Linked DNA regions of Butyrivibrio fibrisolvens. The protein of the gene in region 1 interacts with the protein of each later gene in a pairwise test. Links are inferred from orthologs where the notes say so. Each region holds a gene or a part of one and is shown in the gene's direction. Other genes may lie near its edges. The genes, in order: I7804_RS05745 and I7804_RS14535.

Region 1 (3,321 bases):
TCTCCCATGTCTTTGCCGGAGCCATTATAGAATCTGCAATAGCATGGTGTACAGATGATAAAATGGGCATTCGGTGAGATCTCTTTGAGCATCTTGATTCCAAGATTCAAAGCACCGTAATAAGTATGCTCATCATAAGGATCTTCTTCATTGTAGATATCAAGACCCATGTAGTAATCATTATAACCATATTCGATGATATAATAATCTACCTTCTCAGGCTGAATGGAGTAGAGAACAGTTTCATATTCTTCATCCAGTGATATTGGATAATCATCTGTATTAAGGTCTCGCTTCAACATATGGCAGATAGCTGTGAAGTTAGCCTCTTCATAATCGTTATTACCTTCAGTCGTGCTGTTTCCAGTCTGGGTTCTCTCTATTGCAGCACAAGTTCCGCCAACTCCAAGGTTATAATGAAGTGCATTCATTTCTTCACCAACAAGTTCAGAAATTGATGTACTGGAGTTTCTCCATCTGTCGAACTGGCTGTCTCCAATAAACACAAGCTGAAGGTCACCATCAGGAACAGGTTCATTGCCTCCGCCGTAAGGATCTTTGTGGACAGTGGTTGTTTCTGTAGTAGAAGCTTCTGCAGCGGCAGCTGTATTATATGTAGCGCCGGTACTAGCTTCTCCTGAATCACTTGAAGCACCTTCTGATGAATCAGTAGCAGCCTCACCTGAAATCATTGTAGTCTGTGCAGTTGCCTGATCGGATCCGGAAGAACCTGCTACAGAAGCATTATTGACTGAAGCAGCAGAGTTGGATGTACCAGACATCTTTTCACCGGTGACTCCGAGATTTGGAAAACTTGGAGAAGTACAACCTGTTACAAGAGACATCATCATGATTAACGATGTAGTTGATAGTAGTTTATGTATAGACATTTTTCCTCCCCTTAGAAATATTACAAAATTATTACAAAAGATATTTTAACATAGAAATAATCACTGTGCCATAAATATAACTTAAAAACGATATATAATAGCTTTTTGGGGCTATAGAGTTTATAATGTTTTAGTGTTATGTGTTTCATAAAAGTGAGCATAATTATTCTAGTATGCTTTGGAATGTATCTTCATAAATACGTACCTGAATAACAAGCATACAATGAGTTGAATAAAAAAGAGGTAGAAGATGTCTAAACCTATTTTATGGATTGTAATTCCATGCTATAACGAAGAAAACGTCCTCCCTATCACGTCTCCGCTTTTTTTACAGCAGCTAGAGAAGATGATAGGAGAAGAGAAGATATCTGATAAGAGCCGTATATTATTTGTAAATGACGGATCCAAAGATAAAACCTGGGATATCATCACAGAACTTGCTGATAGCAATGAGCATTTTATAGGAATATCTCAGAGCAGAAACCGTGGCCATCAGAATGCTGTCCTTGCCGGCCTTATGGAGGCTAGAAATGTTTGTGATATCACGATATCTATAGACTGCGATGGTCAGGATGACATAAGCGCCATGGACAAGATGGTAGATGCATATCTTAATGGAGCTGAGGTTGTATATGGCGTCAGATCCAAGAGAGATACAGATACTTTCTTTAAGAAATTCACAGCAGAGTCTTTTTATAAACTGCTTAACTGGATGGGAGCAGAAGTTGTCTACAACCATTCTGACTACAGACTTATCTCCTCGAGAGTTCTTGAAGAGTTTGCTGACTTCCACGAAGTTAATATCTATCTAAGAGGTATGGTTCCACTTGTTGGCTTTAAGTCTGCGATAGTATATTACGAGCGTCACGAGCGTATGGCTGGTGAGAGTCACTATCCCCTTAGCAAGATGCTCCACCTCGCATTTGATGGCATTACATCGCTCTCTGTAAAGCCTATATCCATTATTACAGGCCTTGGAACCATCGTAAGTCTTATAGGTATCATAGGAATCATATGGGCCTTCATAGTAGCTATCACAGGTAAGGGGCAGCCGGGATGGGCATCTACTATTTGTATAGTTTGTTTCCTTGGAGGTATACAGCTGATATCAATAGGTGTCATCGGAACCTATATCGGTAAGATATATATGGAGAGCAAGCACAGGCCGAGATACATTATCAGTGAAAAGACCTGGGAGCCTTATGAAAGGCATTATAAAGGATAGTAGTTTTTGCTTAGAATTAATTGGGCAGCTGTCACTACTTGTGTCATCATGTATGTTAGATTGGTGATACAAGCTGTGACGGGCTGCCTTTTTGATACGTGGGGCATTATGCCGGATTCTTGTCGATTTGGCATAAGGATCAGCAGCATAAAAATGCAGGTGTCAAGAGACGTAGGTGGGTTGAGGATATAAGTGGCTGAAGTATTATATAACCGGTAAATAATCATGAAACCATGATTTTGATATTAAGATTTTGAGATGAATAATTGGGGATGAATTGTTTAGTCTGGACAATTTGGCTTGAAAATCTGCTTAAAATATTTTGTCTGAATAATTATGTCTGAATAATTATGTCTGAATAATTATGTCTGAATAATTATGTTTGAATAATTATGTTTGAATAATTATGTCTGAATGATTTTGTCTGAATGATTTTGCCAGAATAATTTTGTTTGTATTCTTTTGTCTGAAAAATTTGGATTGAATTATTTGGATTGAATAGTTTATCTTAAACAGTAAGATATAAATGAACACATTAATAGCATATATAATGCTCAAAATATCATTAAAATGCTAGAAAAATACGATTAAAACAATAACATATAATCGCAATAACGAATGCGTTTTGGAGCAAAAATGAGGAAACTATATCACTGCACCAAACACCGTAAATGACTACTGTTCTTTGCTGCAAGGATACTATCAATATTGCGAATGAGATTAATCATTTGTTCGATACCCCCTAGGATGACGTTTCGTCAGAAAATGAACAAAAAAATTTTTAGCATAATATAATTAATTTGTGCTTGCGAAGAGCACACATAATTCTTTCAGGCTTGGCCATCATAAAAGGGGCAACTTTTATAAAACAGACCAAGTACTGTCGGATCCGCAGAGATCCATACCGCGTTTACGAATGGGGGATTAGTAATCGATAGGTTCTAGGGATATGCGTTATTGTCATCCTCTATCATATATGATAATAACGCAAACTGCCATCATTTGCCAGTAATAAAGTGATGAGCATTGATGAGACGATGTTGGCAGATCTATCTACGTCTGGTATAACCGGTAGTTACAAATCATATCATTTAAGAGCTTCTTTGAATTTCCATAACAATTAATAGCGATAACTTATCAGTTAATGAGCATAGATTTTTCCTAAAACTAAGACTTTAATAATACCTCCATAAACCTTCACTTTAT
Region 2 (3,257 bases), 2.1 Mb from region 1 along the record:
TCTCGTTCTTGCAGGAAGTATCCCATCCAGTCTTCCAAGTGATGTATATGAAAGAATTCTTGAAAGACTCGACGGTAAGGGAATCAGATTCGTAGTAGATGCGATCAAGGATCTGCTTCTTAATGTGCTTAAGTATCATCCATTCCTTATAAAACCCAATAAGCAGGAACTTGGAGAGATGTTCGGTGTCACAATTGATTCTGATGATGACACAGTTCTCTATGCCAAGAAGCTTCAGGAAAAAGGTGCAAGAAATGTACTTATCTCCATGGCTGGTGATGGCTCTCTTCTTGTTACAGAAGATGGACAGATCCTAAGACAGGGCGTATGCAAGGGTAAAGTTAAGAACTCTGTCGGCGCCGGAGATTCTATGGTAGCCGGATTTATAGCTGGCTATGAAAAGTCAGGCGGAGATTATAAAGTAGCTCTCAACCTCGGAACTGCCTGCGGAGGTGCTACTGCATTCTCAGACGGACTTGCCAAGAAAGATCTTATAGACGAACTCTATAAGACACTTAACTAAGTAAGAAGATACTGTTATGAAGAACAGTATTTTCAAATATAAAAACAAGGTATTCTTTTAAGAAAGGGATAGGGTTAAAAGTATGAAAATCACAGAGTTTTTACAGCCGCAGGGCGTAAAGCTGGGCGTTTCAGTTGCAGATCAGAACGCTGCAATCGATGAACTCATTGCTTTGCACAATGCAGCGGGAAATCTTAACGACGCAGCAGCATTCAAAGATGCAATTCTTGCACGTGAAGCAAAAGGTTCTACAGCAATCGGAAAGGCTATTGCTGTTCCTCATGGAAAGTCTTCTGCTGTTTCTAAGGCAGGACTTACAGCTATTACTGTTCCGGCCGGAGTTGACTACAAGTCTCTTGACGGACAGCCTTCCAAGCTTATCTTCATGATCGCAGCACCAGAAGGCGGCGCTGATACACATCTTGAAGTTCTGTCAAAACTTATGACAATGCTCATGGATGATAATTTCACACAGAAGCTCATTGCAGCAACAAGTGTTGATGAATTCATGAAAGTAATTGATGAAAAAGAAACTGAGAAGGATAAGGAAGTTGCAGCAAAAGCTGCTTCATCTGCAAGCAGATCTCTTAACCTTCTTGCTGTTACAGCATGTCCTACAGGTATAGCTCATACATACATGGCTGCTGAAGCTCTTGAACAGGCTGCAAAAGATAAAGGCTATGCTATCAAGGTTGAAACAGACGGATCAGGCGGAGCTAAGAATGTTCTCACATCTTCTGAGATTGCTGCAGCAGATGTTATCATTCTCGCAGTTGACAAGAATGTTGAAATGGGACGTTTCGACGGCAAGAGAGTCATTAAGGCTTCTACCGCCAATGCCATCCACAATGCCGGTGATCTTCTTGCCAAAGCTGAGAGCGGCAATGTTCCTGTATATCATCACACAGGCGCTGTAGAATCAAACACTTCTGTAGACGGTGATGAGACACTTGGGCGTAAGTTCTACAAGCACCTTATGAATGGTGTATCACACATGCTTCCATTCGTTATCGGTGGCGGTATTCTTGTAGCTCTTTCATTCCTTATCGATACTCTCGCAGGATACGGCACAACAGGTGGTGGTAACTTCGGCCAGATGATTCCTCTGTCAGCCTTCTTCAAATACGTAGGCGGACTTGCTATGGGCCTTATGGTTCCTGTTCTTGCAGGTTATATCGCTTATTCAATCGCTGACAGACCTGGTCTTGCTGTTGGTTTTACAGGCGGACTTCTTGCTTCAAATGGTAACGCTGCTATAGCCGGTTTTGTATGGGGTTCAGAAGAAGCTCTTCCACAGCTTGGCGGTTTCAATAAGTTTATTGCTAACTTCGCATTCCAGGGATCAGGTAATACAGTATCAGGTTTCCTTGGCGGTATCGCAGCAGGTTTCCTTGCAGGTGCTATCGTACTGTGGCTTAAGAAGATAACTTCAGGATTCCCGAAGTCACTCGAAGGAATCAAGCCTGTACTTATTTATCCTCTTTGCGGTATATTCCTTTTAAGTATTGCAATGTGCTTCGTACTCAATCCGATCATCGGACTTATCAATACAGGCCTTTCAGCAATGCTTACAGCTCTTTCAAATGCTAACATGCTTGCAGTTCTGGGTCTCATCCTCGGTGCTATGATGGCTATCGATATGGGTGGTCCTATCAACAAGGCAGCTTACGTATTCGGTACAGGTATGCTTGCTACAGCATCTGATTATATGGCTCAGGGTGCTCAGATGAATGATCCTAAGGTTACAGCCTGCTACATCGCTATGGCAGCTATCATGGTAGGTGGTATGGTTCCTCCTGTAGGTATCGCAATTGCTTGTAAACTCTTCCCTAAGAAGTTTACAGAAGCTGAGCGTGAGACATGGATCACTAACATCATCATGGGAAGCTCATTCATCACAGAAGGCGCTATCCCATTTGCAGCAGCTGATCCTATTCATGTAATTCCTTGTACTATGATCGGTTCCGGTATTGCAGGTCTTCTTTCTGCAGTATTCGGATGCACACTGATGGCTCCTCACGGTGGTATCTTCGTATTTGCAACTGTAGGTAATCCTATTCTCTACATCGTTGCATGGCTTGTAGGATCTATCATCACTGCAGTACTTCTTGGATTCATCAAGAAGAACAAGGAATGATTTTTGAAAACAAAGTTTTTCAAAAAAAGCCATGAACCATAAAGGTTTCAACTAATACTTCATCGCCCTGTATGCTGTCACAGGCATGCAGGGTATTAGTGCCATAAAAGTGATTGCGGTGTATAATTGATATGCATAAAAAGCCGCGCTCTTGACACAAAAGGAAGAATCTTATATAGTTTAGATTCTTGAATAAGTTTCCGATCAGATATTGCAACTAATTACATGTAATATATATGATCTACACCATTACAAAACCATAGGAGGAATAACAAATGGTATCAGCAAATGTTAAAGTAATCAATGCAGAAGGAATGCACATGCGTCCGGCTAGTCTTTTCTGCCAGACAGTAACTCCTTTTACAAGCTCAGTAAGAATCTCATACAATGGTAATGAGTTCGATGCAAAGTCAGTTATGATGCTCATGAGCGCTTGCATCAAGTGTGGTGCAGAGATCGAGATCAAATGTGACGGACCTGATGAAAACGAAGCTTTAAAGGCAGCTGTTGATCTTGTAAACAGCGGACTTGGTGACTGATAACCAATAGCAACCGTACTTCTTCAAATTTGAAAGGATCAGACAAATATGTACGAAG

The links.
Region 2: the proteins of I7804_RS05745 (region 1) and I7804_RS14535 interact in binary tests that used the Bacillus subtilis proteins (3 or more experiments, as listed by UniProt). The link is inferred for Butyrivibrio fibrisolvens from one-to-one orthologs.

The regions. Positions count from the first base shown.
Region 1 is NZ_CP065800.1:1,415,595-1,418,915, forward strand. The notes cover bases 144-3,127. They hold I7804_RS05745 (glycosyltransferase family 2 protein), read left to right. Parts: upstream 144-1,140; coding sequence 1,141-2,115; downstream 2,116-3,127. Other genes in these bases: I7804_RS05740 (SGNH/GDSL hydrolase family protein), read right to left, coding at 144-890. Outside these bases: more of I7804_RS05740, read right to left, coding at 1-143.
Region 2 is NZ_CP065800.1:3,485,785-3,489,041, forward strand. The notes cover bases 213-3,132. They hold I7804_RS14535 (PTS fructose transporter subunit IIABC), read left to right. Parts: upstream 213-605; coding sequence 606-2,660; downstream 2,661-3,132. Other genes in these bases: pfkB (1-phosphofructokinase), read left to right, coding at 213-523; I7804_RS14540 (HPr family phosphocarrier protein), read left to right, coding at 2,936-3,132. Also shown: more of pfkB, read left to right, coding at 1-212; more of I7804_RS14540, read left to right, coding at 3,133-3,199; ptsP (phosphoenolpyruvate--protein phosphotransferase), read left to right, coding at 3,248-3,257. UniProt on the Bacillus subtilis protein: The phosphoenolpyruvate-dependent sugar phosphotransferase system (sugar PTS), a major carbohydrate active transport system, catalyzes the phosphorylation of incoming sugar substrates concomitantly with their translocation across the cell membrane.